Regions from separate parts of the Pseudoalteromonas sp. XMcav1-K genome, predicted to be linked through region 3. Evidence: predicted binding sites of a transcription regulator. Region 3 holds the regulator's gene; each other region holds the start of a gene.

What was found. Region 3 encodes LexA, which represses DNA repair genes until DNA is damaged. Its sites were predicted from a motif close to TACTGTATNNNNATACAGTA; they were not measured.
Region 1: the regulator LexA is predicted to act here: its motif matches at 4,598-4,617, upstream of dinB (DNA polymerase IV).
Region 2: the regulator LexA is predicted to act here: its motif matches at 5,125-5,144, upstream of imuA (translesion DNA synthesis-associated protein ImuA).

Annotation. Positions count from the first base shown of each region.
Region 1 is NZ_JBIPJE010000033.1:149,792-160,146, reverse strand. It holds gene ACHSBP_RS05900 (methyl-accepting chemotaxis protein) at 1-1,464, shown strand, start outside; gene ACHSBP_RS05895 (M17 family metallopeptidase) at 1,916-3,442, opposite strand; gene dinB (DNA polymerase IV) at 3,532-4,587, opposite strand; gene ACHSBP_RS05885 (DUF3192 domain-containing protein) at 4,980-5,345, shown strand; gene ACHSBP_RS05880 (LytTR family DNA-binding domain-containing protein) at 5,488-6,240, shown strand; gene ACHSBP_RS05875 (BlaI/MecI/CopY family transcriptional regulator) at 6,295-6,681, shown strand; gene ACHSBP_RS05870 (M56 family metallopeptidase) at 6,691-8,661, shown strand; gene nqrM ((Na+)-NQR maturation NqrM) at 8,699-8,911, opposite strand; gene ACHSBP_RS05860 (FAD:protein FMN transferase) at 9,084-10,106, opposite strand; gene nqrF (NADH:ubiquinone reductase (Na(+)-transporting) subunit F) at 10,203-10,355, opposite strand, start outside.
Region 2 is NZ_JBIPJE010000043.1:237,618-247,972, forward strand. It holds gene rlmKL (bifunctional 23S rRNA (guanine(2069)-N(7))-methyltransferase RlmK/23S rRNA (guanine(2445)-N(2))-methyltransferase RlmL) at 1-1,074, shown strand, start outside; gene ACHSBP_RS11390 (glutaredoxin family protein) at 1,067-1,291, shown strand; gene ACHSBP_RS11395 (ABC transporter ATP-binding protein) at 1,294-3,204, shown strand; gene ACHSBP_RS11400 (DUF3466 family protein) at 3,216-4,967, shown strand; gene imuA (translesion DNA synthesis-associated protein ImuA) at 5,163-5,849, shown strand; gene ACHSBP_RS11410 (DNA polymerase Y family protein) at 5,849-7,243, shown strand; gene ACHSBP_RS11415 (error-prone DNA polymerase) at 7,243-10,326, shown strand.
Region 3 is NZ_JBIPJE010000046.1:114,806-125,160, forward strand. It holds gene ACHSBP_RS15475 (DUF885 family protein) at 1-231, shown strand, start outside; cyclic di-GMP riboswitch class I at 328-412, opposite strand; gene ACHSBP_RS15480 (potassium channel family protein) at 573-1,634, shown strand; gene ACHSBP_RS15485 (hypothetical protein) at 1,679-1,927, opposite strand; gene ACHSBP_RS15490 (EVE domain-containing protein) at 2,122-2,589, opposite strand; gene tesB (acyl-CoA thioesterase II) at 2,664-3,524, shown strand; gene plsB (glycerol-3-phosphate 1-O-acyltransferase PlsB) at 3,568-5,979, opposite strand; gene lexA (transcriptional repressor LexA) at 6,208-6,825, shown strand; gene coxB (cytochrome c oxidase subunit II) at 7,164-8,294, shown strand; gene ctaD (cytochrome c oxidase subunit I) at 8,294-9,868, shown strand; gene ACHSBP_RS15520 (cytochrome c oxidase assembly protein) at 9,868-10,355, shown strand, end outside.

The sequences.
Region 1 (10,355 bases), on a different contig from region 3:
ACCGCATACCACACAAGACAAATTAGCGGTGAGCTAAGCGAGCAGCAAGCAAAAGACACAGCCAAAGCAACCATTAGTAAATTACGATACGAGGGCAATAATTACTATTGGATCAACGACACAACACCAAACATGATCATGCACCCGATTAAACCTGAGCTTAATGGCAAATCACTCAGTAACGTGAAAGATCCCAATGGCGTGCGATTATTTGTCGATATGGCCAATATCGTCAGACAACAAGGTGAGGGCTTTGTGCCTTATCAGTGGCCAATGCCAGGTGCAGATGAACCGGTTGATAAAATTTCGTATGTAAAAGGCTTTAAGCCATGGGGTTGGGTTATCGGTTCTGGCATTTATCTAGATAATCTCAACAAATTATTTGTGCAACAGGCAACTGCGTTATTAATTAAAACATTATTGATTATTTTTGTTGTCGGCGCAGCGGCGTATTTAATTGGTAAAAGTATTATCTCTCCAACTATTGAAGCAACGAAACTTATGAAAGATGTTGCGCAAGGAGAAGGCGACTTGACGCGAAAACTCACCACCGATGGTAATGACGAAATTGCGCGACTTTCTGGCTACTTTAATCAATATTCTGACAAAATACGCGACTCATTAAAACAAGTCGCAAGTGCCTCAGAGCAAGTTCTGGTGCAAGCAAACACAGTATCAAAGACCAGTGATAACAGCCAAGGATATATCCAAATGCAGTCTGATAATACTACACAAGTGGCAACTGCAATGGAGCAAATGACCGCGCAAATAAGAGAAGTAAGTGATAACGCAAATGCTGCAGAGCAAGCAGCAAATCAAGCTAGAGAAAACACGCAAACAGGTAAAGAAGTCGTCACTAAAACGATCAGTCAAATAGAATCGCTATCGAATAATATTGACCATGTAAGTGACGTCGTTGCGTCACTCGCCGCAGAAAGTGACAACATTGGCGCTGTACTGGATGTAATTAGAGGCATTGCAGAACAAACCAACTTACTTGCATTAAATGCAGCAATTGAAGCCGCACGCGCAGGTGAACAAGGGCGTGGTTTTGCAGTAGTTGCAGATGAAGTAAGAACACTTGCTAGTCGTACAGGGCAAAGCACGGAAGAAATTCAACAAATGATCCAAAAGTTACAACAAGGCGCACAAGAAGCGGTGTCTGCAGTAAGTGCGTCGCAGTCAACCTCTCGCGACACTGTCACTCAGGCCAGTCAAGCCGATGAGGTGCTCAATCAAATCGATGAGTTAATGAATGTGATTTCTGAAATGAATAGCCAAATTGCCCGTGCAACAGAAGAGCAAAGCCAAGCAGCTAGCGAAGCTAATATGCGCATCAACGAATTAGCGGGCATGGCAGATGAGTCACTAAATAACACCCATCAATTAAATAGCGCAAGCAATGAGCTGATAGCCAGCAGTGAACAAATGAATGCCGTAGTGAATCGTTTTAAATTGGAGTAATACTAGGGTCTGTTGACCTTTCAAGTTCGTTTTTGCAGCAGTTTGATTGGGTTTTATACAAGGCAGAGGCTGCGTGGCATAGTTATTCTATGTGAGCCTGCCGATAACACAGTAGAAAAGCCAATCAAGCGCTGCCGAACGGTTCTTTTGAGCGCTCTTTTCTCATTGTTGCCTACACGGATGTAGGTAAGGGGCGTGAGCAGGACGCGGAAGCTTTGCTCGATATTCGCTTAGATTACTAGGCCATACATCGAGCGCCGCGATAAAAGCACGCCCAAACAGAACAAAAATAGAACAGCAAAGATCAACAGACCCTAGAGTTTATTGATACAACGAAAAAGGCCGAACAGGTGTTCGGCCTTTTTATCGCTAAGTGCAATTGCTACCGTCTTACCACGAGTTGAGATAGGTTAACCTCAGGCTCTGACAAGCAGTAACTTTACATCTAAGATTATTTACAAAATGTCGCGTAAATACTTGCAAGTGATGCTGCAGTTGGTTTGCCGTGTTGCCAGTCGCCGCCCTCAACACCACTACCAGCAATGTCAACATGAATGTACGGAATTGGCAGCTCTGAGTTTGCGCCGTGCTTATCAAGGCCTGATGCCACAGCCAAAAATGCCATTGGGAACTGGTGACCACGGGCGGTAATTGCTGATGGCGCATTGTTACTCGACAATACATCGTCTGCTAACGTTTTAGGTGCGATAAAGCTATAGTCTTCGCGGCGTTCGCGCGATACTTCAGAACCATCAGCCCATAAGTCACCTTGCATTGCGATATTGTGCGATAAGTTAAGCGCTCTTGATGCACCATTTTCAACAAGCGCAGTATAAGGGCCCATTGCTCGTGCAGCGTGTCCTGTTAATGTTGCAACGGTAAATACAACAGGGTTAACTTCACCCTTAGCGACATCTTTAATTTCACTTAAGAGATCGCCCATTGCCAAGCGCCCTTCCGCATCAGTATTACCAATACGTACGCGCACGCCTTCACGGCTTGTGATAATTTCATCTGGTACAAAACAGTCAGAGCCAATTGAATTACGAACAACTGCTAAGTAGGCTACTACTTTAACCCCTTTAGGTTGATGCTCTGCAATACTCTTCATAAAGCCAGCAACTGATGCAGCGCCACCTTTATCACGGCTCATGCCCGCCATTGCACCACCTACTTTTAAGTCTGCACCACCTGTATCGTAAACAAGGCCTTTACCAACAAATAATAGCGTACGTTCAATATCGCCTTCAGGCACATATTCAAGCTTAACAACACGCGGGTGATGACGCTCTACCGCGTATGATGCGCGCGCTACAGTGCTAAGCATCGGGTAATTTTTATCAATAAATTGAGTATCGGAAATCACCTCTACCGATACTGCGCTGTTAGCGAATAAGCTTTCACAGTATTCTGCAAATTTAGGAGGTGCCATACGCTCAGGCTCAGTACCGCAAAGGTCGCGCGCAGCGTACTGACCTTGTGCAATAGCATTTGCATAATGGCTATCAAATTCGCCAATAACAGTAATAGATTGAATTGGTTCAATTGCCGCACCGTGGAATTCACGTGCTTCTAGCGGTTGCCATAATGCTTGGCAAGCACCTAAATACGCTACTGTTGTCGCTTGCTGATAACGCTTATCTAATTGGCCTAGTACTAAAATTGCAGGATTTGTTGCACCCGCTTGTTTTGCTTCTAGTACACCTTGTTTTGCCGCATCGAAATAACGACGCACATCGTCATAGTCACGCTCTAAAGGGCCTGTTGGTGCAATCACTAAACGTTTTCCAGGTGCATTGTCATTCACCAACAATAGTGCTTTTTGGCCTATGCGCTTATCGAATTGCGCGGTAACCATTACGCTATCGCGAAAATCATTAGGGAGTAATGTCAAGTCTGGCGAGATAATAATTAAACTATCAACATATTGAGGTAAATCTGAAATTGATGCCGCTTGCAGGGCCTTTGGTGAAGTCATTTTTGAACCTTACTGAACGAATAAAAACGCGCAATGTGTCGCGTAAGTTTAGAAAAGATGGCTTAAATATGAGGGCAAATTTGTAAAAATCAAGATTCAAACATTGCAAGCTGCTCTTGTTCGTAGCTATTTTCAGACAAGCCAACACCTAAACCGAGTAATCTCACGCCTTTATTTCCGCCTCGTAAGTAGGCTTTTTCAATTAAACGAGTAAAAATATCATCATCTAAATGCGTGCAGCTGTAATCCGCGGTTGTTGTAACAAAATCGTTAAACTTAACTTTTACCGAAAGCTTAGATACTTTGTTTAACAACCCTTTACTTTGTAGCCTTGTATCAAGCTCATCTTTTAATTTTGGCAGCTCTTGTAAGCATTGTTCTAGCGATGTCTTATCATATTCGTAGGTATGCTCAACTGAAAGTGACTTTCTAATACGTGATGTATTTATCTTGCCAATCACCTCACCATTACACTTTTTAAATAACTCTGCACCCCAGGTACCAAACTTCACCTGCATTTGATTTAAACCAAGGTTTAATACATCTTCACCAACAAACAAACCTGATGCATTCAATTTCTCTAAGGTTACTTTGCCTACACCGGGAATTTTTTTAAGGTTAAGCGCTTTCAAAAACCCTTGCACCCGATGAGGAGGGATCAAACAATAACCATTTGGTTTGTTTTCATCACTGGCAATTTTCGCCACAAATTTAATGGGTGCGATTCCCGCCGATGCCGTTAATCCTGTTGTTTCAAAAATCTCATCGCGAATCGCATTAGCGATAAGTGTTGCACTGCCTGAGTGCTGTGTGCAATCGGTTACATCTAAATAGGCTTCATCTAAAGAAAGCGGTTCAATCAGATCTGTGTATTTGGCGAAAATCTCTCTAATTTGATTAGACACTTCTTTGTATACAGCCATTCTTCCGGGAACAATCAGTAATTCTGGACACAGTTGCAACGCTTTATAGTTAGACATGGCTGAGCGCACTCCATATTGACGCGCAATATAGTTTGCCGTTGCCAACACACCACGACGGTGTTTACCGCCAATTGCGATTGGCTTATCTCTCAACTCTGGATTGTCTCGCATTTCGACTGCTGCATAAAAACAATCCATATCAATATGTATAAATTTTTTCAAAATCACAAAACACTGTTTATATATACAGTTTATTATGTATCAAACTTATTTGATTCAGCAAGTTTTTATTTTGCAGCATATTAAGTTTTAAGATGTCTTTATCTGCATTCATTTTATTGATAAGAAAATGAATGCAGATAACAGCACAAGTAGCACATTGAAGTTTTGTAAACATTTATTTGGGCACAGTAAGCGACGATTAAAGCACCTTACATGGGAACGAGTACGCAGCGATGGCAATTAGCCAAAGTCGCTAACATTTCGTAAATATCACCAAAACCAGAAACAGTAAAATCAATAACTAATTGATAAATAGAGATTTAATTTTTTGGCATTATTTCTGCTAATAACTAGAAAATTATAATATTTGAAATATCATTCAAGGATCTTCTATGAAATACTTAGTTTTAGCTTCAGCTCTCACATTGCCACTTTTAACAGGCTGTGTTGTCGCAGTAGGCGGCGAAGGCAAATCAGACTATTCATCTAGCTGGGAAAGAACCCATGAAAAAAACCGCAAAGCGATTGCCAATATGGAAATTGGAAAAGAGTATCAACACGTAATCAATAAACTTGGCACGCCAAACTTTTCTGAGCTAGTAAAACAAAACGACACGGAATATCGTGTTCTTTACTATGCAACAAACTCTATTCACTCTGACGGTAAAACAACAAAAGACGAATGTACGCCGCTTGTGTTTAAAAATAATCAACTAACAGGCTGGGGCGAGCACGCTCTTGAGCAGTTAAAGAATTAATATGTGTAAGGGCGAAATGTTTCGCCCTTTTTTTAAAACCCTTTTAAATCAATCTATTTACATCCAATTACATTTATTCGTTGACTATTACGACAAGTTTCGTAATATTAATTACGAAAGGCATCGTAATTAGGTGGATAAAATGGATAGATACAATCTAGTCGTCGGTCACAACGACCCAGCATTCTCAGACATTCTGTCACAACAAATCGATAACTCACTTTTTGAGCTAACAACTGTTGAATCTTGCTTTGCCAAATTAATAACAGCCTGTAAAAAAACCAGTGCCAAAGTACTTTTTGTACAAAATGAGCTTATTCAAGAACATGATTGGCCTACTCTTCAATCATTGGCAGACTCAACTGAAATCATATTATTATCTAGTAATCGCGTTGATGCAGCTAAGGCATTTGAATGTGATTTATTTGATTTTATTTTAGAGCCTATGGTCAATTCTCGTTTAGGCAAAACATTAGATAAACTAGCCAAAATGCTCGCGCCTGAGAAACAGCAATTTGAGTTGATGAGCTCACTGGTGCAACGATTTTCGTCTAACCAATTAGATGACCAGCAAATCGTTTTAAAAGACGCTGGTAGAATAAAGTTTTTAACACCAGATGAAATATCTTGGGTTGGCGGCGCTGGAAACTACGTTGAATTGCACCTCAGCCAAGATGAGCGAACGATTTTACATCGCCAAACATTATCTTCAATGGAACAGCAGCTATCGCCATTTGGCTTTATTCGCATTCATCGCTCTGCGATCATCAAAAAACAAGCAATACGCGAAATTCGTCCTACCGATAACGGCGACTATATTGTTACCTTAAAAGACGGAGCCAATCTCAATTTATCCCGACGTTACAAGCAAAACATGCAAGGATTAATTGGTTGACAAATAAACTCTATCTCGTAGAGTAAATAACAATCTACGAAAAGCGACGTAATTATGAATAAGAATAAACGCGTACCAACAAGTGCAGAACTCAACATTCTTAATGTGCTGTGGCGTATTCAGCCCGCCACTGTTCGCACTTTGCATGAACATATCAGTGAAAGCCAAAAAATCGGCTACACCACTGTGCTTAAAATGCTACAAATCATGCACGAAAAAGGTCTTGTTACACGTGATGAATCAACTCGTGCGCATGTCTACAGCGCGGCATATTCTGTGGAACACACCCAATCATCTTTACTGTCAGACATTGTTAACAAAGCTTTTGGTGGATCACGTTTTGATCTGGTGATGCGCGCACTTGGCGATGAAAAAACCAGTGCTAAAGAAATTAATGAAATTCGTACTCTGTTAGATTCTCTCGAAAATAATAATAAGTAAGCACACGTTATGGATATACTGCCCTCATTATTAGAAAGTAATACTCTCTATTTTATTTCTCTCACTCTATTACATTTTTTATGGCAAGGCTTAGTTATTGCAGGCCTACTTTTTTGTGTAAATAAACTTACCAGCAATAAGCACAGCCAATTCCGTTATATTTTCTCATTATTCTGTTTACTGCTTTGTGTTATTGCGCCAACCATTACGTTTTATATTCTGTCGCAACCTGACGAAGTAATTAATGTAAGCACACTTGCAATAAATGACGTTATTGCGTCATCAATGGCGCCTTCAGGTATATCTAACACTGCGCATCAGATTCAGTTAGCTGATTATACGCCGCTAGTTGCCGTGCTATGGATGACTGGCATTATTGTGTTAAGCATGCGCCTTACTTTACAAATGCTGCAAGTACATAAGCTTACAACAACCAATATTGTGCAGCCATCAGACAAGCTAGAGTTAATTTTCAACCAACTTAAAGAGCGTCTTTTTGTAACTAAACGCGCCCGCTTGGTTATATCATTAACAGCACACGTGCCTATGGCAATTGGCTGGATAAAGCCCGTGGTGTTGCTGCCTGCAAATTTGGCAAGCGGGTTATCAATCGCTCAACTAGAAATGCTAATGGCACACGAGCTTGCACATATCAAACGTTATGATTATTTAGTCAACCTAATACAAACATTTGTTGAGTTAGTATTATTCTTCCACCCAGCAGTTAAGTGGATTTCTAAACAAATTCGACAAGAACGTGAATATTGCTGTGATGATTTAGCAATCCACCACTGTGGCAACCAGTTAGTATATGCCAGAGCATTAGCCGAAGCAGAAGTGCTTAGGCACAACATTCCTGAGCTTGCAATGGCAGCAACAGGTGGTGACTTGTCATCACGTATCCATCGCGCCGTAGGTCAGCACAGCTGTGCGCCACGCTATGGGAACCAATGGCTCGCCGCACTCGCTGCGGCATTCGTTATTCCAAGCATATTTACCGCCTCTAAAGTTATTGCAATGACACAGACCGAGCCGGCGCCAGTTCTACCTGCTAACCAGCAACACGTTATGGTGCTGGACGCAAAGGTTGCAGAAAATAAAAAGCCTCAGCAACCTATTGCTCAGCAAAACAATAAAAATCAGAAAACCAACAAAGAACAACAAACCAGTAACCCGCTTGAAACAGCAGTTGCTAAAGTAAAAGAAAACGCTCAAGAAAAATCGCCGATTAACACTACTGCTACAGCTAAATCAACTGAGAAAGCTCATGCTCAGATTGTAAAAACTGTGAGCGACTTAAAGCCAAAGCCTAAACTAATTACAAAGCCAATATCGCGCGCAAAAATGCGTAACTCAAGCAAAACAAGCGTTACTGAAAAAAAGGGAAAAGAGACTGCTAAACAGCAAAAAATAGCAAGTAAACAGGCGGAGCAAAAAGCGAAGTCAGCGGTGGTTGCAAAAGTTCAAGCAGATAAGGCTGCTAAATCAACGAAAGTAAAAACTCAGCAAATTAGCAAGCGCAAAAGCAATCAATTAGCGGCTAAATCAAACCAACCTGTTAAAACACCATCGGTAGCAAAAACCGAACACGCGGAAAAGTTAACTACTGCGCCAGTACTAAAAAAACAGCCCGAAAAAACAAAAGTGGAATTAGAGCCAAAATTTACTAGTGCTAAGCTCATTCATTCAGTTATTCCTGAACACCCAAGAATGCCATCATCACGACAAAATCATGTGGATGTTGCCGTAACATTTACTATTGATGAGCAAGGTCATGTTAGAGATATAGAGTACAAGGATAATGTAAATAGCCGTTTCAAGCGCTCCATTGCACGCGCACTTAAAGAGTGGCGTTTTGAGCCTGCAATGAAGGGCAATAAAAAGGTTTCAACTAAGATGAGTAAAATCTTCGGTTTTAGTGACCCAGGCCAATACCTACGACCTGTTACAGGCAGCAGAATTGCTAACAGATATAGATAAGCAAAAGGCCATCAATTGATGGCCTTTTTTATAATGATTAAATGATGCGATCTTTATTCCAGCGACGTTCTTTTGCCAAACGCTGTTTACGTGCTTCACATGGGTCGTCGCAGTCACATACTTTATCTATGCCCATCGCACCTAAGCCACCACAGCTACTCGCCATTGATTTCTTTTGTACAATTACGCCCACAGCCATTGCTAGTGCAATAATAACGAGTAATCCAAAAGTAAGAAAAAATATAGACATAGTTGGCCCCTTAAAAAAGTGTCGCAATTATACGCGCTCAAGACAAAAAATGTAATATTGAATTGGCTAATACTTGACCCAAAGCAAGCCAAAATTCAAAACCATCTCACTCGCAAATATGCAAATAGAGCAACTCAAAACACCTAGTTGTTCCGTAAAGCAAATAAATAACTTAAAGGTACGGCTGAAACGCGTTGCTGGCGTAGGTTTCTAAACCTTCTGGTGTTTTACTAATTAAGTATACTGCCAGATTATGTTGCTCTGCATATTGTTTCGCTTGCTCAGTACCCATTATAGTTAATGCAGTTGCTAAACCGTCCGCTGTCATCGCCGAGGCATGTAGTACTGTTACTGACACTAAATCTTGGCGCACCGGCTTGCCCGTTTCAGGGTGTATAAGGTGGGAGTAATGTACGCCATCCACATCATAAAATATACGATAGTCACCTGAAGTCGCCATAGCGATGTCATTTACACGAATTAACTTATGAAATTCACGTGTACCAGGTTCACTATCTGGTTGTTCAATCGCTAGCACCCAAGGCACGTTATTTGGCTTGTGGCCAGAAGTACGAATTTCACCGCCAATTTCAACCATATAATTGGTTAGCGACAATGAATCTAAATACTCTGCTACTTTGTCAATACCAAAGCCTTTCGCTGTTGCCGAATAACTTATCTCTAACCCTTCAACTGTTTTCGTCAGGCCATGCTCTGATAGCTTAAGCTTATCAACACCCATATGTTGCTTTATTTCAGCAATCTCCTCATCACTTGGAATGCTTTCAGGACGGTTATCAGGCCCAAAACCCCATAAATCGATTAAAGGACCCATAGTCACATCAAGCGTCTTTGTACTTAAACCTAAACGAATTGACTCAGCGGTAACGCGGCGGAAATCTTCAGAAATGGGAAAGTTTTGATTCGCAGCTAAACGGTTAAATTGGTTGATTTCAGAGTCAGGAATATACGTAGACATTGATTGGTTTACGTCTTTCAATAGGCTTGTTACATCACTGAATAAACTCAGTTCCTGCACTCTTTGCTCTGGCACAAATACCTTAATTGTAAAGGTGGTTCCCATAGTCTTGCCTTGCAACAACACCTCTTGCATCTTGGTCTCTTTAGCCGCTTGTTCACAGCCAACTAAAGTCAGTAGAATCAGAAAAAAAGCAAAATAGTATATTCGTTTCATAAACTTATTATCTTGTAATAAAAAAGGCTCCTAAATCATTATAGTCGATTTAGGAGCCTGAATTGTATCGTAAAAATTTATCTTTTTACCTGTGAATTAACCACCGAAGTCATCAAGTAGGATGTTTTCATCTTCAACACCCAAGTCTTTCAGCATGTTAATTACTGCCGCGTTCATCATCGGCGGACCACACATGTAGTATTCACAGTCTTCCGGTGCTTCATGATCACGTAAATAGTTTTCATAAAG
Region 2 (10,355 bases), on a different contig from region 3:
CTCTTAAAACTTGCCAAGAAAAAGCAGTACAAACTGAAAAATGGCCCGTTAGATTGTGTGCTTAATCTTTATGATTTAGACGAGAAAAATACTGAGCAATCAAGCCAAACTAAACTTAACTACGATGGCTCGATGGCGTTTGCTAATCGTCTTAAGAAAAACCGTCAAGGTCTTAAATCATGGCTTAAAAAAGAAGGCGTTAGTTGTTATCGTTTATACGATGCGGATATTCCAGAGTACAATGTTGCCGTTGATGTTTATAACGAGTACTTGGTGATTTATGAATATGCGCCACCAAAAACCATTGATGAAGCAACGGCAGAAAAGCGCTTACAAGATATTATTTATTTATCTGCGCAAACCCTTGATATTGCACCAAGCAATATTGTTGTAAAACAGCGTAAGCAGCAAAAGGGCACATCTCAGTATCAAAAAGCACAGCGTACCGACAAGTCAAAAAATAATATGACGGTAGAAGAATACGGTGTGAAGTTTAAAGTTAATCTACACGACTATTTAGATACCGGACTATTTTTAGATCACCGTTTAGCACGTCGTTATATGCAGCAAAATTGCAAAGATTTACGTGTACTTAATTTGTTTGCGTATACCTGTAGCGCATCAACGCACGCAGCGGTAGGTGGTGCAAAATCGGTGACCAGTGTTGATATGAGTAATACCTACTTAAAATGGGGCCGTGAAAACTTTGCGTTAAATAACCTTAACAGCCCGCGTTATCATTTTGAACAAGCGGATTGCCTTGCATGGTTAGAGCAAGCAACAGGTCAGTTTGATTTTATCTTTTTAGACCCGCCGACATTTTCAAACTCAAAGCGCATGAAAAAAGAGTTTGATGTTCAGCGTGATCACATTAAGTTGTTTACTTGGGTAAAACGTATTTTGGCACCAAACGGTACCTTGTTGTTTTCAAATAACAAGCGCGGTTTTACGATGAACGAAGAAGGCTTACTTGACCTTGGCTTGATAGCAGAAAATATCAGCGATAAAACACTTTCGCCTGATTTTAAACGCAACAAGCAAATTCACAACGCGTGGCTTATCCGCAATGCCTAAGATAACGCTGTATCACACAGAGGGTTGTCACTTATGTGAGCAAGCGCATGCATTATTTGTGCAAGCCGGCTTAGCTACAGAGCTAGATTTAGTCGACATTGTTGACGATGAAACGTTAATGGCTGAGTACCAGACGACGATTCCGGTAGCTGAGTTTAGCACTGGCACAAAACTATTTTGGCCATTTGATCTTGAAGACATTTTAAAAAATAAATAATCATGGATTTAATTAGAATTACAGGAGCGCAGTTAGCGTTCGGCACACACCCATTGCTTGATAATGCAGAAATGCTGATTGAAAATGGCGAGCGGGTATGTATTGTAGGTCGTAACGGCGCTGGTAAATCAAGCTTGCTTAAAGTGCTTGATAGTCAAATTCAGCTGGATGATGGTGAAATTAACCGTCTGAGTGGATTAAAAGTAGCACGCCTTGAGCAAGACCCACCAAAAGGTGCGAATGGCACCGTATTTGATTATGTTGCCAATGGCTTACCGCACATTGCGACACTGTTGATTGAATATCACGAAGTGAGCGCGAAGCTAAGTCAAGATAACAGTGACAAAACACTTAAACAGTTCGAGCGCTTATCGTCTCAGTTAGAGGCAAACGACGGTTGGCGTTTCGAAACGCAAATAAACCAAGTGCTAAGTCAGTTAGAACTCGATCCAAACAGTGATTTAACCGCGCTGTCGGGCGGTTGGCTTAGAAAAGTAGCGCTTGCGAAAGCATTGGTAGGTGAGCCAGATCTGTTATTACTGGATGAACCAACTAACCACTTGGATGTTGCCAGCATTGAGTGGCTGGAAAAATTCTTAAAAGAATTTAATGGTGCGATCGTATTTATTTCTCACGACCGTGCATTTATTCGTTCAATGGCAACACGTATTCTTGATTTAGACCGAGGTAAGCTGGTCTCTTACCCGGGTAATTATGAAAAATATCTAGAGCAAAAAGAGCACGCATTAAAAGTTGAAGAAAGCCAAAATGCCTTGTTTGATAAAAAACTCGCGGAAGAAGAAGCATGGATCCGTCAGGGCATTAAAGCGCGCCGTACGCGTAATGAAGGTCGTGTTCGTGCACTTAAACAACTGCGTGTAGAACGAAAAGCCCGTGTTGAAAAACAAGGTAAGGCCGATTTCAACATAGAAAGTGCTCAGCGTTCTGGCAAGTTAGTATTTGAAGCTAAAGGCATTAGCCAAGGCTTTACAAATAAGCCAATAGTGAAAGACTTCTCTACCTTAGTTATGCGTGGTGATCGTATTGGGCTAGTTGGGCCAAATGGTGTTGGTAAGACAACGTTACTGAAAATTCTATTTGGCGAATTAGCGCTGGAATCAGGCAAAGTAAAGCAAGGTGTTAATTTAGAAGTTGCTTATTTTGATCAGTATCGCTCGGTACTCGACGAAGAAGCCAGCGTGCAAGATAATGTTGCTGACGGTAAACAAGAGGTGAACATCGGTGGCCGCAGTCGTCATGTGCTTGGTTATTTACAAGACTTTTTATTCCCACCAGCACGAGCGCGTTCACCTGTTAAGTCGTTATCTGGTGGAGAGAAAAACCGCTTATTACTGGCAAAATTATTTGTTAAACCAAGCAATGTATTGGTACTCGATGAGCCGACCAATGATCTAGATGTTGAAACACTTGAATTACTTGAAGAAATTCTCGCTAATTATCAAGGTACTGTGTTGGTTGTAAGTCACGACCGTGAATTTATCGACAATACCTGTAGTACAGTATGGGGCTTTTTAGGTGATGGCAAAGTAGTGGAAGTGGTTGGTGGATACCAAGATTTTCAAAATTATGCGCAGTCACTTGCTGAAAAAACAGTAATTGAACAAAAACAAAAAGACACAGAAAAGGACAAAAAAGTCGCAGATAAGCCTTTAGCTAAAAAAGCAGGCAAGTTATCATACAAATTAAAACGAGAACTCGAAGATCTACCCGCTTTATTAGAATCGCTTGAACAAGAAGTTGAAGAACTTCAAGAAGTTGTTAACTCCCCCGATTTTTTCAAGCAAGATAGCGAGCAAACTCAGAAAACCTTGAACCAATTACAGCAAGCAGAGTCGAAGCTTGAAACCGCTTTTATGCGCTGGGAAGAATTGGAACAGTTACAGGATCAGTAGTAGGAATAAAAATGAAATATAAATTACTTGCAGCGGCAGTTTTTGCTGCAATCACGCCACAGGTTCAAGGCGCTACTCCATATGTTTTAGAAGAGCTTGGCAATCTAGATTACGCTAAACACGCGTATGTAACCGATGCAAACGAAGCGGGTCAAGCCGTTGGTATGGCGCAAGGCGTATTCAATATTGTTATTGATATTGCGGAATTAGATTTTGAAAGCTCTGCTATGACGACAGCTTACAGAAATCGTGAACGTGTTTTTGAAAATCGTGATGAAGAAATCACCTTCACATTAGACGATATCGAAAATGGCAATATTAATGGCGATGCGCAACAATTCCTACAAGATTTCTTACGTGAATATTACGCAAGCAGCTTATACCAAAAAATATCAGGTGGCAGAGTTAGCGAATTCAATATTGCCGTTGAGTATAATGATTCAACGCAAGAACGCGTTATTTATGATGTTGAACACCCTGATTATGATGGTGGTTTAACACGCTCAGTTGAGAACATTTTAACATCAATTGCAGAAGATGGTGTTAAAGCTGGCTGGGGCTCTGCACCTTATACTAAGATTCAATTTACTGAAGACGGCGAAACTGAATCGGAAACACATTATATTCGTGATTTTACACGTCGTGGTTTTGTAATGGCCAATACCGGTGAACGAGTTGATTTAATGCCAACAGAAGCAACTTATGGTGGTATTTCTGGTGCGTATAACATCGTTCAGGTAAGTGATGGTTATTTAGTTGTGGGTGAAACGTCAGTAAGTATTGCTTCTGATTCACAAGAGTCTCTAGATGAAAGTTGTGATGGCGAAAAAGTACCTGTTGAAGTATGCCATGAAAGTTATGTCACGTCTGGAAGCCGTCCTCTTTATAACCGCCATGCAACAATGTGGCGTTTAGATAATGCATTAAATGTGATTGAAACTGTTGATCTTGGGTTAGGTATTGTACCTGATGAAGATGAGCAAAAGAGAGCGTGGCGTAGTACTGCATTAGCGGTTAATGAAAACGAAATTGCGGTAGGTTATTCTGTTGTAAGATACCGTGATGGTGACAGCATTAGACAATATCCGGTGTATTACAAAGATGGAAATGTTGTAGAGTTTATTAACGAATACGACTACCTTTCTGGTGGTCGAGCAGTAGCTATCAATAACAGTAATATTATTACAGGTTATGCCTCTAAAAATATTGAGAACACTGCGCGCAATAAGTTCTTTTATCATAATGTTGCAACCGGCGAGACAACTTTCCCAACAGACTTTTTTAAAAGCAGCTCTGTGGTTGCGACAGACATAAATGATAATGGCCTGATTATTGGTCAAGGCGAAGTTGAAACAAGTTCATCAGCAAGCCGTCGTCAAGAAGCGTTTATTTACGATATTAATAAAGACACGTTCACTAATCTAAATGACTTATTACCGTGTTTTGCAAACGATGGTGAATCATCATTCCCATATGTGGTTGCGGAAGCAATCAGCATTTCAAATGATGGTACTGTATATGGCACAGCTACAAAAACCGTAGATAAGCGTGATGCTCAAGGTAATGTTGTGGTTGATGCTAACGGTAAAGTAGAGCAAGAAAGTGTGGTTGTTTCAGTGAAGCTGAAATATAACGCTGAGGGTGTAGCTGAGAAGTGTCCTGAGAAAGCGCAAGAAACATATGAACGCCAAGGTGCATCGTTTGGTGCATTAGGCCTAGTATTATTGCCACTTGTAGCAATTAGACGACGCTTTTTTAAATAGTAAGTGTTTTATACCCTAATGTTTTGATGGGTTTATTAAAAGATAAGCTATAAACTCATATTCATAACATATTGATAAAATTATGATTGAAGGCCAACTGCAGAAATAGTTGGCCTTTTTTATTGCGGATCCATTGATCCTCAACACCAAAGGATTATACTGTATATAAATACAGTATAATCCTTTGGTGTATTCATGAATTCACTGATCAAGCAATTACATCATCGCAACCTGCTTTGGTATGCATCCAATCGTATTCAAACGCAGCAGATAGAAAAGCATCAAACGGGCTTTGCGGTTTTAGATGACAAGCTCGCTGGCGGCATGCCCACTAATGGCGTGATAGAACTATTGAGTAGTCCCGGCATTGGTGAACTTCGATTGATTGCACCCAGTTTTAAAATGCGGCAAAGCCGTTTTATTGTGTTTATTTCACCGCCTGCGTTAGTTAACAGTGCTGCTTTGCATCATTTAGGTGTTGATATTAGTCAAGTGTTAGTACTGTATCCTGAGCAACATAAAGATGCGCTTTGGGCAGTAGAACAATGTTTACAAAGTGGCAGTTGCAGCGATGTTATTTACTGGCCGCAGCAAGATTTAACGATTTCCCATATCCAGCGCTTTCAGCAAGCAAGTAAATCGGGTAAAAACCGTTTGTTTTACTTAAATAGCTATAAAACCAGTCAAGCGAGTTTGCCTGCTACTTTAAGCTTAACATTACAAGCACATCCACAAGGACTGAAAGTAAAGATAAACCGTCGAAAAGGCGGTTGGCCAAGTGATTATTTTATTGTTGATATGCAAACGACATGGCCTTATTGCACCATTGCATCTTCGCCTATCAGCAATGTTATTGCATTTCCGGTTGATAAGGCTGGTTAATGTTAAATTGGCTTTATCTTTACTTTCCACAGTTACAACTCGATACGCAATTTGCAATGTCGAGCACCGAGGTAATTGCCTTGGCCAATCACCAAGGTAATTTAGTACAACTTTCAACGGCGGCTAAAAAAAAAGGATTAACGCAAGGGCAAGGGTTAGGGCAAGCTAGTTTATTAGTTTCTGATCTTGCGGTTTACCCTTATCAAGAAGAAGTGGAAGTAGCAGAGCTTAAGCGCATAGCCAGTGTACTTTATAACTACACTGCAGATATTTGTATTATGCCGCCAAAAGGTTTACTGATAGCGTGTGATGGTATGCAGTCCTTATATAACAACAGTGATCAGTATTGGCATGTGCTTGAAACACAGTTAAAAACATTGGGGATTAAGTATTATTTCGCAAGCGGATCTTCACCGTTGTTGGCAAAAGCATTAGCACAAGCGGGTACTAATGTGATTTTTACAAACCAGCAAAATGCGCGTAATCAGCTTGCGTTATTGTCATTACAATTTGCTGATATCACTACAAAAGAAATTGCTTTGCTAACCCGCGTAGGGATTACGCACTTTAAGCAGTTGTTGAGTGTATCGCTTGATGAATTAGCTAAGCGCTACTCACGTGAATTAGTAATGTATGTAGGTAAATTAACAGGCCAATATCCGCATCGAGTGACTTTTTACATACCTGATACGCATTTTGAAAAACAACTAACCTTACATTATGAAGTATCGCTTACTAAGCATCTTGAAAAACCACTTTTGCTTGTATTAAAGCAACAACAAGCTTTTTTACTCTCTACTTGTAAGTTAGCAAAGCAAGTGACCCTTATTTTGCATTTTAGAGAAGTAGCCAATTTGGTATTTGAACTATCGTCAGCGCATGCTGAATATCGCGCTGAGCACTGGTTAACGCTTTTTTTATTACGTTTAGAAAATACCGAGTTACCAGCACCAGTTATCGCATTAACTATAAAAAGTGATTACCTTGTATCTAATTTAGGTGAAGAAGGCGATTTGTTTTCACAGCATAAATCAGGCTTAGATACTGCAATGTTAACTGCAATATTACAGGCAAAACTTGGGCAGGAGCAGGTTAAAACCTTAACTGTTTATAATGATCTAAGGCCAGAAATAGCCAGTCAAGAGAATACATTCAACACGTTATCAAATGCGCCACAAATGAAGTTAATCCGGCCAAGCTTTATGTTGCGCTCACCTGTAGAACTCACTCAGCCGATCACAATATCGCACGGCCCTGAACGCATCGTGACGGGTTGGTGGGATAATAATAATGTTGCTCGTGATTATTTTATTGCACGAGATGAGAGTGGACGGTGGCTGTGGGTTTTTCGTACGCCAAAAAAACAATGGTTTATTCATGGGTTTTTTAGCTAATGAATTATGCAGAATTAGTTTGCCAATCAAATTTTTCTTTTTTACATGGGGCATCACATCCCGAAGAACTGGTTGCCACTGCCGATAACCTTGGTTACTCCCATATTGCGATTACAGATGAATGCTCTGTTGCTGGAGTTGTACGTGCACACCGAGAGATTAAAAACCACAAACGGGCACTTAAGTTAATTGTTGGTAGCTTATTTACGCTTGAAGATAGTTTAACAGTTGTTTTGTTATGTCCAACAAGAAAAGCTTATGCAGAGTTATGTCGAATAATCACCAATGCACGGCGACGCAGTGAAAAAGGTAATTACCTGCTGACTCGGTGGGATTTAATGTCAATCAAACACTGTCTTTTTATTTGGTTACCAAAGGGCGAAAATATCGATCATCATTGGGCTAATTGGCTTAAAAAACACCATGAAGATCGTTTATGGCTGGGACTAACACGCTTTTTATTAGCGCACGAGTCAGAGTATATGGAGCACTGCCAACGCTTGATGGCGCAATATGATATAACGCCTGTGGCATGTGGTCATGTGCTGATGCATCAAGCCAATAGGTTGCCGTTACAGCACGTATTAAGTGCCATTAAAGCACGTAAAACCGTCGCTCAATTAGGGCAGCAACTACTTTCCAATGAAGAATATGCATTACGTGAAAAACAAAAGTTGTCACGTTTATTCTCACCTGATGCTCTAGCGCAAACGACGGTTATTGCAAACAGGTGCCATTTCAACCTTGATGAATTGAGGTATGAGTACCCAAGTGAATTAGTGCCAAAAGGCGTTAGTGCAACAGCTTATTTAAGGCAATTAGTGAAACAGGGCATTGCGCATCGTTTTCCAGAAGGGATCAGTGCGGATATACAGGCGACCATTGATAAAGAACTCGCATTAATTGAAGAGTTGGATTATCCATTTTATTTTTTAACTATTCATGACATTGTTATGTTTGCTAAAAATAATGGCATTTTGTACCAAGGCCGAGGATCTGCTGCTAACTCAGTAGTATGTTATTGCCTTGAAATTACCGCAGTTGATCCGCGACAAATAGCCGTATTGTTTGAGCGTTTTATTAGCAAAGAGCGAAATGAACCGCCTGATATTGATGTCGATTTTGAACATCAAAGGCGTGAGGAAGTGATCCAATATATTTATCAAAAATATGGTAGAGAACGCACCGCATTAGCCGCAACTGTGGTGAGTTTTCGTTTTAAAAGTGCCATTCGAGAGGTTGGTAAAGCACTGGATATTGAAAGCAGCAAGCTTGAATACTTTATTAAAAATATCAATCGTCGAGATAAAACAACGCACTGGCAAACGCAGTTACAGCAGCTGGGGTTAGATCCACAATCAAATAAAGCCCAGCATTTTGTATCGCTCACGGAGCAAATTTTAGGATTTCCAAGGCATTTATCGCAACATGTTGGGGGCTTTGTTATTTCATCAGGCCCGTTATATGAACTGGTTGCTGTTGAAAATGCCGCGATGAAAGAACGCACGGTGATCCAATGGGATAAAGATGATTTAGAAACCCTTGGTTTATTAAAAGTCGATATTTTAGCCTTGGGCATGCTCAATGCGATACGTAAATGTTTTCAAGAAATTAAAATGCGTCATCAAAGGCAGCTGTCTATCGCTGATATTACCCGGGTAAGCGATGATGCAGCTGTTTATCAGATGATCCAAAAAGCCGATACGGTTGGGGTATTTCAAATCGAATCGCGAGCGCAAATGAGCATGTTGCCGAGGCTAAAACCGGCAAGTTATTACGACTTAGTAATCCAGATAGCCATAGTGCGGCCTGGACCTATTCAAGGTGATATGGTGCATCCGTTTTTGAAACGACGTAATGGCATTGAGGCCATTTCATATCCCTCAAATGAGGTTAAAGAAGTATTGGCACGTACGTTAGGCGTGCCTATTTTTCAAGAGCAAGTTATCAAAATAGCCATGGTCGCCGCGGGCTTTACTGGTGGTGAAGCCGATCAGTTGAGACGTGCGATGGCCAGTTGGAAAAAGTCAGGGGAATTACAAAAGTTTAAGCAAAAACTGATAAATGGCATGTTGTCTCGAGGTTACCAAATGCAGTTTGCAGAACGTCTTTACCAACAAATATGTGGCTTTGGGGAGTATGGTTTTCCTGAATCGCATTCGGCGTCATTTGCCGTGCTTGCATATGTATCGGCTTGGCTTAAACATTATTATCCTGTCGAATTTTATACGTCCTTACTAAATAGCATGCCTCTTGGTTTTTATAGTGTGTCGCAGTTACTGCAGGATGCAAAACGACACAATATTGAAATTGCTCCGGTATGTGTTAATCACTCACATTATCAACATACAATTACTAAAGAAGGTGTATTACAAATCGGTTTTTGTATTATTAAAGGTGTTACTGCATCTGATATTGAACAGCTTATCAACCAGCGACCTAAAACAGGCTACGAAAGTGTTGAGCAGCTTAAAAAACAGGGCATTAAAGCTCGATTATTAGCGCAACTTGCTAGTGCCAACGCGTTATCTGTGCTTGCAGGAAACCGCTTTGCAACACGTTGGCAGATCATGAACAGTGAAAGTGATTTACCACTCTTTAACGGCTTTAACACTAATCAGGCAACAGAGCAAAAGCCAGTAGTGCCGCTTCATCAAGCACCCAGTGAATTAGATAATGTCGTTGAAGATTATCAATCAACCGGGTTTTCCCTTGGTTTACACCCAATTGACTTATTAGAAGCTGAGGGAGTATTACCATCGTTTTGTAAGGCAAATGAGTTAACAGGAAAAACACACAAATCATTAGTGACAGTGATTGGCGTTGTGACAGGAAAACAAGCGCCGGGCACTGCTGCTGGCGTGACGTTTATTACGCTTGAAGATGCGACAGGAAATATCAATGTGGTCGTGTGGCAGGGCACATCACACGCACAGAAAAAAGCATTTCTTGGCGCGAAAATTTTACAAGTTAAAGGAGTATTAGAACGAGAAGGCGATGTTATTCATATTATTGCAGGCAAACTTATCGACCTAACTGATAAGTTAGATAAATTAGCCGCGAAATCTCGGGAGTTTCATTAGTGCTTAAATGAGAACATGCAGTTAATGCT
Region 3 (10,355 bases):
CACAATATTAAAACTGAAACAGATCGTTATATTTCGTGGCCTGGCCAAGCGTTATCATACAAAATTGGTGAGTTAACTATTAAGCGCTTACGTAAAAAGACAGAGCAAGCGTTAGGAGCTGAGTTTGATATTAGAGAGTTCCACTTTCAAATTTTGAAAAACGGTTCACTTCCTCTGAATTTACTCGAAGCACAGATTGACGCATACATCGAAACGGCGAAAAAAGCGTAAGGGTGAATTGCTAAAATAAAGGCTGCTCCAAAGTCCCATGATTCTTATATTCGTGAGATGGTTTCGAAGCAGCCTACATAGCCCCCGACCTGTTATCGTGGCAGCTTCGCAATCATAGGAGTGCTCCCTTAGACCGATAGCTTTGCGTCATCAGCTTTCGCTGAGTTTGCCTTTGTCGAACTTAACAGTTCAAATTAAGTCTAGAACGGGTTTCATTATTTTGCCTATCAATTTGCTGTTTTTTTACTGCAATCTAAACTGAGATAATTTCACGTACTGCTTGCTCCACTTATTAGATGGCGCTACAGTGCGTATCATTAGTAAAATAAATAATAGTTATCATGAACTTAGTTATAAAGAAAATTCTAGTAGCTATTCGACGCCATATTCACTATGTAAGTTGGACGTCGGTTGTTTCTCTGCTGGCAGCACATATGCTCTTAACTTGGGTGTGTTTATTTGCAGCGAAAGAAACAGAGTTATTAGGGATAAATCAATTTATTTATTACTACATAGTGACCACTTCGACGGTTGGGTATGGTGATTTAAGTCCCAGCTCCGATTGGGGAAAACTATTTGTAGCCTTGGTGCAAATTCCTATTGGATTAGCACTGTTTGGTGTGGTGTTAGGTAAAGTTGGACAAAGTATTACGGGGTTAATCAAGGCATCTATGACGGGCGATAAAGATTATTCAGGACAAAGCGAACATATTCTAATTTTTGGTTATCATCCTTCGCGCACACGTAAGATGATTAATTATATTTTGGCTGATAACAAGCGCCTTGAGCGACGAATTTTATTGGCCGTTGACGAGCAGATGACGCATCCGTTTTCAGATAACCCACACGTGGATTTTGTTCGCCTTTCAAGTTTCACTGATGTTGATGAACTTAAGCGTGTGGCAATAGATGGTGCTGATAAAGTAATCGTTGATGGCAACGATGATGATCATACGTTTACTACAGCGCTGAAAATCAGTCGCTTAGTGCATTCATCTTGTCATATCAGCGCGTACTTTCTTGATGAAAGTAAAAGTGAGATGTTGCGAGAACACTGTAAAAACGTGGAATCTACGAGCTCGAAGTCGGTAGAAATTTTGGTACGCTCGATGCAAGATCCAGGTTCAAGTCGTATTCAAGAAGAGCTGCTTTCAACGTTACATGGTGATACTCAGTTTAGTTTGGAAGTCGGTGAAATTAAGCAAAATGTTAAATTTGAAGTGTTATTTTTCCACTTTAAAAAGCAGTTTGATGCGACCATTTTAGGTGTAGCGCATAACCGTATCGGTGAGGGATTAGACTTGAATCCGCCGCTAGAAATGGAAATAAAACAGGGCGACATTTTGCATTATATGTCTGTTGAGCGAGTGCTCAGTGACGAAGTCGATTGGCAATCGATGTAATAGTGCATTAAGCAATTAATAAAAAGGCAACCTAGGTTGCCTTTTTAGCGAATGCGAAAATGTGGCTCCATATCGACTTCACCAAGATAGTCGATCGTTGCATAGCTAGTATCACATCTTGCGAATGCTAGGTAGTTTTCTTCTAGTTTTCGCGCAAAAGCAAGTTGATAACCATAGCGATTTAATTTATTTAATTCGACTTTTTGGGCAAAACTTAAGTTGCTCCAAAAGGCATTTAAATCACCTTCTCCTTGCCTTCTCTCCGCTGTAGGCTTATTTGTTAAAGCAGACATAATCTTTCGCAATTAAAAATTAGACAACTTATACTAAACCATTAAAAAGAATACTGTCTAGTCCGATCTGCTTACTTAGTATACTTGTAAATCGTGGTGCAATTTGATGATTGCAACAGCGAGAAACATGCCGAACGTCACTCTGGTAATCAATTCACTCTTTAAATAAACTCTTTGGCTACTCTTTTACGTGGCTATTTAAGTGAATTGCTAGTGTATTTATCGAGTATATATTGCCACTCAGATTCTCTCACCGGTTGAATTGATAGTCGGCTACCTTTTTGCACTAAATGCATATCTGCCAATTGCTGATCGGCTTTAAGCTTGGTGAGTGGAATAATACGTAACTTTTCAACGAATTCTAATGTAACACTTATCCATCTTGGGTTATCGGGTGTTGCTTTAGCATCAAAGTATTTTGATTGCGCATCGAATTGAGATGGATCGGCAAAGGCTGTTTTAATTACCTTAGCAATGCCAACAATGCCGGGTTGTTTACAGCTAGAGTGATAGATAAATACGAGATCGCCTAACGCCACTTGGTCGCGTAGAAAGTTACGTGCTTGATAGTTGCGAATACCATCCCAAATTTCATCATTTTTTGCTTTTAAATCGTCGATAGAAAATTCGTCAGGCTCTGTTTTAAATAACCAATAATGCATTACCTATTCTCGCTAATGTTAAAGTGGCAGGTGTTTGCTATTATAGCGATACTAGGAAATTACGAAATAGTGTTATGAGTCAGGTACTAAACGATCTTTTAGCATTGCTGAAGTTAGAAAAAATAGAACAGGGGCTGTATCGTGGCCCTAGCCAAGATCTTGGTTTTAAAGCTGTTTTTGGCGGTCAAGTTATGGGGCAAGCGCTATCTGCTGCAAAAGAAACCGTTGCAGAAGATAGGCAAGTGCACTCGCTGCACTCATACTTTTTAAGACCTGGCGATGTTGATCACCCGATTGTTTATGATGTAGAGAACATTCGCGATGGCCGCAGTTTTAGCACGCGCAGAGTTAAAGCGATTCAATTTGGTAAGCCGATATTTTATATGACTGCTTCTTTTCAAGTGGATGAAGAGGGGGTGACTCACCAAGCGGCGATGCCTAATGTACCAGGCCCTGAAAAACTGCCATCGTCACTGGATGTTTATCGCGAACACAAAGAACTGATCCCGGAAAAAATTCGCAATAAAATTATTTGTGACAAGCCAATTGAAATGCGACCGGTTAATTTTCAAAACCCGTTTAAGCCTGAAGTAACTCTTGCTGAGCGCTATGTATGGTTTAAAGCTAATGGCGATATGCCAAATGACCCGCGAGTGCATAAATATTTGCTTGCATATGCTTCTGATTTTGAATTTTTACCTACAGCGTTACAACCGCACGGTTTGTCATTTTTACAACCGGATATGCAAGTTGCCACCATTGACCATGCGATGTACTTTCATCGTCCATTCCGTTTAGATGAATGGATTTTATATGCTGTAGATAGCCCTTCAGCCAGTGGAGGCCGAGGGTTAGTTCGAGGGCAGTTCTTTAATCAGAAAGGTGAGTTAATTGCCTCGACGATTCAAGAAGGTGTGATTAGAAAATATGGATAAAAAAGGCGGTGTATACCGCCTTTATTTTTGTTGTCGATAAAAGCTAGTTTTCAAGTGCACTGGCAATACTTGGGTTAAGTTGTTTTAGAATAATTTGACTCAACTGCTTTGTTGTCTCGTTGCCTGTGATGCGGCCTTGTTCGCAATCATCAATCATGTGGTTATGCTTAAGCGTGCTAATAAAACCAGACAACACTTTTTTATCGAAGAATTCTGGTGTATCGATACCAAATAGTTGTGCAAGCTGTTGTGCAAAATCTTGGCTTTGCGTTTCAAGCTGGTCGCGCGAAATGCTGTCACTTGCCAGAATTAATTTAAGTACGCTGGCATAGCGAATTAATGTGCACTGGATAAAGCGTGCTAACAAGTTAAGCTGAGCTAGAGATTTGCTGCTAGGATTAACTGAAATCGCATCGTTTTCAACGGTTAATAACCCAATACCGCTCAAGGCTTCAAGTGAGTCATTTAGATACGTTTCGCAATACGGTTGCATAAACCACTCCTGTTTAAAGAGCGGATATAACGCGTTAACTTGCTTGATTAGCTGGTCGCGAGAAATGTGTTTTTGGCTAATTAAGATTGAGCTAATTAGACTTGGTACTGCGAATAAATGCAGTACGTTATTGCGGTAATAGTTCAGTAATACTTTTTGCGTGTCTTGAATACGGATTACTTCAACTCGCCCTTGCGTAATCACTTCAAATTTATCTAACGTGAGTGCGTGTTCAAGCAGCTCTTCTGCGCTTTTGTTTGGCACACTGACATCTTTGCTGTACGGCGCTAATTCAAGCAATCTCAGGTAGTTTGTCATACAAGCAATGAGCTCGTTACGCGTCATCGCCTGTTTTTCGGTGTTTAACAAAATAGATGACATTAAAGTAACGGCATTGATCGCAGCCGCATTGTTGATGTTGACCATAACTGAATCAGCAAGTTTGCCAACCATTGGCGTTAGCCAATTAGGCTTTTCATTTGCAGCAATGCTGTCGCGCCAATCTGACTGGTGCTGGGTAAGGTATTGATTAATGTTGATTGGTTCGCCAAAGTTTACATTACCTTTGCCGTAATTCTTGAGCTTACGTAGAGTTTTGAATACGCCCAGTACTGACTCATTTTTCTTTTTTTGTCCAGCAAGTTCACCAAGGTAAGTGTTTACTTCCATTACATGTTCGTAACCAATATATACAGGCACGATTGAAATTGGACGATCGATACCGCGCAAAATTGATTGTAATGTCATCGCTAACATACCGGTTTTAGGTGGAAGCAAACGGCCAGTTCGGCTGCGGCCGCCTTCGGTATAAAACTTAACAGCGTAGCCTTTTATAAATAACTGGCTTAAGTATTCACGGAACACTGCGGAATAAAGCTTGTTGCCTTTGAACGAGCGGCGTAAGAAAAAGGCGCCACAGCGTCTAAATATTGGGCCTGCAGGCCAAAAACTTAAATTTATACCTGCTGCAATATGCGGTGGTACAAAACCTTGATGGTAAATAACGTAAGTAAGTAATAAGTAATCCATATGGCTACGATGGCACGGCATATAGATGATTTCGTGGCCTTTGTCGGTCAGCTCTTGAATCCGTTCCGGGTTATTTACTTCAATACCGTTGTATAGCTTGGTCCACAGCCAAGTAAGAATGCGCTCAGAAACACCGATCATTGATTCGTTATAGTTGGCAGCAATTTCATCAACGAGTTTTATGGCATTTTGTCGTGCTTCTACAATTGAGATGTTTTTACTTTTTGCTTCATCTTCAATTGCGGCTTTGACAGTGCTTGATGCTAAAAGACCTTGATACAGCTGATCGCGAGATGGCAGTTTAGGGCCAAGCGCAGCGAGCTTCTGACGTTTAAAGTGGACGCGGGCAACACGAATGAGTTTATGCGGTAAATCATCACTTTGTTGCTTACTGGTAAGCTGCGATAGTTCTAATGGACGACTAAAACGAATTAAGTTGTCGCGGCCAGATAGTAACACGACAAATACTTTACGTAACCAACTTGGTGTAAGAGAACTGGATAAAATAGTGCCAAGGCCTGGCTTTTCTTTACCTGGATTGCGTCCCCATAAAATGGTGACCGGAATAACTTGTAAATCGGTAACGTCAGATTGTTTTAATGCTGCAAATATTTCTTCGCTAATTTCGAGCGCTGGGCTGTCTTTTTTGGCTTTACCAAACAGTGGCGAGCGATGATGAATTGGAATGTACCTTGGAACTTGTTTATCACCAATTTGCTGAGTGACCTGAGGGTCTGGTAAGCCGAGTTTTTTACAGGTGCTGCGCAACGCGGCTGAATCAGAAAAAGAATTTAACAATGTGATGTAAACGGTCGGCTTGTTCTTATCTATTGCGAGGTTGTCTAAAGGGTGTTCAGGCACTATTTTCGAACGTACTAAAAGCTTGTTCATACCGTTTGCAAACCACTGAATCATAGAGCCAACCAACTTCATAACACCAACCTAAAAACAAAAGGGGCGCTAGCATACCAGTTAACTCTAAAAGATTAAATAACTGGTCGTGCCAGAGGAAAAATAAAGCAATTTACTGCGATGATTTTTGATTTGCAGCAATTATCGTCTGTAACTAAGCATAGTGCTAATTATCAAATAATTAAAAGTTGCGAAATAAGAATAACTGTATATACTCACAGTTATCTGTACTGTATGGAAAACCAGTGAATGAGACCATTAACAAAACGTCAGGCACAAATCTTAGAACTTGTTAAAGTATTTATTAAAGATACTGGCATGCCGCCAACGCGCGCAGAAATCGCATCGACACTCGGTTTTAAAAGTGCAAACGCTGCAGAAGAGCATTTAAAAGCATTAGCCAAGAAAGGCGTAATTGAAATGGTGCCAGGCGCTAGCCGTGGTATTCGTTTAGTGGAAGAAGATGAACCCGAGCAACTTGGTTTACCATTAATTGGTCAAGTTGCCGCAGGTTCACCTATTTTGGCTAATGAGCACATTGAAAGCCATTATCAAGTGGATCCAAACCTATTTAACCCATGTGCAGATTTCCTACTGCGTGTACGTGGTGAGAGTATGAAGGATATCGGCATTATGGATGGTGACTTACTTGCTGTTCATCGCACGCCAGTGGCGAATAATGGTCAAGTGGTTGTAGCCCGTGTTGATGAAGATGTAACGGTAAAGCGTTTTGAAAAAGCAGGCAAACAAGTACTATTACATGCAGAAAATGACGATTTTGACACAATTAAAGTCGATTTAGAGCATGATCATTTTAATATCGAAGGCCTTGCGGTTGGCGTTATTAGAAATGCTGACTGGATGTAATACACTTTTGTTGACCTTGGCTAGTGAGTAATTTTGCTAGCCTCACCCTGCTTTAAAACACCCTATTTCTTACTATAACCCCTTCTATTTTTACATCTTCAAAAATCGCTAACTTATAGATTTATAAAAAATTTATCTTAAATTTGACTTGCGTAAAATTTAATCGTTTACTAGACCTTAGTAGTAACCTTGTTTTCTTTTTAAGCAAAGTGCGGCTTTTAGAAAACAAGTATAATAAAGAAAATGGAGTGATGCTGTAGTGCGTCGTGCGATTTAATCGCTAAAACTTTCACTGACCATTTCCTAACAACATAATAATAATTAGCTAAGGAGCGAGCATGAGGCTAGTGAAACTATCCTTATGGTTACTATTGAGCTTTCCTTTTTTAGCAGTTGGGACGAGTCAATATAACTTACCTGTTGGGGTGACAGACATCAGCCGTGATGTCTACGAGCTCCATATGACAATTTTTTATATCTGTTGCGTTATTGGATTAGTAGTATTTGCCATTATGTTTTGGGCAATAATTCATCACCGTAAATCAAAAGGAGCAGTGCCTGCTCAATTTCATGAAAGTACCAAAATTGAAATACTGTGGACCGCAATTCCATTTGTAATTTTGATTGGTATGGCAGTGCCTGCAACCAAAACCTTGATTGCCATGGAAGACACCACTAAAGCTGACCTAACGATTAAAGTCACAGGGTCACAATGGAAGTGGCATTATGAATATCTTGACCACGATGTGTCGTTCTATTCTGTTCTTTCGACTCCACGTGAACAAATCACCAATCAAGATCAAAAAACAGAAACCTACCTATTAGATGTTGATAAACCCCTTATTATTCCAAAAGGAAAAAAAGTACGCTTTTTAATGACTTCGGACGATGTAATTCACTCTTGGTGGGTACCTGAGTTCGCGGTTAAAAAAGATGCGAACCCTGGCTTTATTAACGAAGCGTGGACTAAGGTCAATGAGACCGGTATTTATCGCGGTCAGTGTGCTGAGTTATGCGGAAAAGACCATGGCTTTATGCCAGTGGTTGTTGAAGTTAAAGAGCCTGCTGAATTTGAACAGTGGTTGGCAAATGCGCAGCTTGAAAAAGCGCAAGCAGCGGCTGCAGAAAAAGCGTCACTTGATCTTACACTATCTCAAGATGAGCTAATGACGCTAGGAGAACAAGTGTATATGGCTAATTGTGCTGCGTGTCACCAACCTACTGGGATGGGATTGCCAGGTGTGTTCCCAGCGCTAAAAGATAGCCCAATAGCACTTGGCGATGTTAAAGCACATATCGATATTGTGGTTCATGGCAAGCCAGCAACAGCAATGCAAGGCTATAGCAAAATGTTGTCACTAAAAGAATTAGCGGCAGTAGTGACCTATGAGCGAAATGCTTGGGGTAACAACACTGGCGATTCAGTGCAACCAAGTGATATTCAAGAATCTGTGGGAGAAGCACAATAATGACAACACTAGCTGAATCTCATCACCACCATCATGCGCCAACGGGTTTAAAACGTTGGCTATTTACGACTAACCATAAAGATATCGGTACGCTATATCTGCTATTCGCTCTGTTAATGTTTTTAACGGGTGGCGCAATGGCACTGGTTATTCGTGCCGAATTATTTCAGCCGGGCTTACAATTTGTAGAGCCACACTTTTTTAACCAAATGACTACAGTTCATGGCCTAATCATGGTTTTCGGTGCAGTTATGCCTGCGTTTACTGGCTTGGCAAACTGGATGATTCCTATGATGATTGGCGCACCAGATATGGCACTACCGCGCATGAATAACTGGAGTTTTTGGATTCTACCATTTGCGTTTTTCATTCTGCTTATGTCGTTATTTATGGAAGGCGGCGGCCCAGCTTTTGGTTGGACGTTCTATGCCCCACTATCAACAACATATAGCAATGATAATACGGCACTATTTGTCTTCGCTGTGCATATTATGGGCATTAGCTCAATTATGGGAGCAATCAATGTAATTGTAACCATAGTGAATATGCGTGCACCTGGCATGACCTATATGAAATTACCACTGTTTGTATGGACGTGGTTAATTACCGCATTTTTATTAATTGCGGTGATGCCGGTACTTGCAGGGGCGGTGACTATGGTGCTAACTGATAAATACTTTGGCACAGATTTCTTTAACGCGGCAGGCGGCGGCGACCCAGTAATGTTTCAGCATATTTTCTGGTTCTTCGGACACCCTGAAGTTTACATCATGATTTTACCGGCGTTTGGTGTTATCTCGACGATTATTCCAGCGTTTTCACGCAAGAAACTGTTTGGCTATGCCTCAATGGTGTATGCCACAGCATCAATCGCGTTTCTGTCGTTTATTGTATGGGCGCACCACATGTTTACCACTGGCATGCCATTGGCGGGTGAGTTGTTCTTTATGTATAGCACCATGCTGATATCTGTGCCTACGGGGGTAAAAGTTTTTAATTGGGTAGCGACAATGTGGCGTGGCTCGATTAGCTTTGAAGTGCCGATGCTGTTTTCCATTGCCTTTATTGTGTTATTCACCTTAGGTGGCTTCTCTGGTTTGATGTTGGCAATAACACCAGTCGATTTTCAGTATCACGATACTTACTTTGTGGTTGCTCATTTCCACTATGTGTTGGTAACGGGGGCTGTATTCTCGATAATGGCAGGGGCTTATTATTGGTTACCAAAGTGGACAGGCAACATGTATCACATTGGTCTTGCTAAAACCCATTTCTGGTTATCACTAATTAGCGTAAACATTCTGTTCTTCCCAATGCATTTTGTGGGCTTAGCCGGTATGCCGAGGCGTATTCCTGACTATGCACTGCAGTTTGCTGATTTTAATGCATTGATCAGTATTGGTGGCTTTGCCTTTGGTTTATCTCAATTACTTTTTGTTGCCGTTGTTTTTAAGTGTGCAAAGGGTGGCGAAAAAGTACCTGCCAAAGTGTGGGATGGGGCTGAAGGGTTGGAGTGGGAAGTTGCATCGCCTGCACCTTATCATACGTTCTCTGAGCCGCCGGAAGTGAAGTAATGAATAACGTTAAGCTACTCAAAAAGCTAATCTTAACCAGTTTATTAATGTTTGCGTTTGCCTTTGCGCTGGTGCCACTTTATGACGTTTTCTGTGATATCACAGGGTTGAATGGAAAACCTAATATGGAGCAGGCCCAAGTGAGTGCGCAAAGTGATGAATCGCGCAGTGTACGCGTTACATTTATCACACACGCGCAAGCTGGCGCACCGTTTAAAGTCAAAGCTAAACGCTACAGTGTTGACGTTAGCCCGGGTGAAATGGAGCGCATAGAGTTTATTGCGCAAAACCTTTCGAGTAGCAACAAGATAATGCAAGCCGTACCGTCAGTAGCACCAGGTCGGGCGGCTAAATATTTACATAAAGTGTCTTGCTTTTGTTTTAATCAACAGCCGCTGACAAGTAAAGGCTCAGCGGATTTACCATTGCTCTTTTACCTCGATGAAACCTTGCCAAATGATATTCATGAAGTGACCTTGTCGTACAC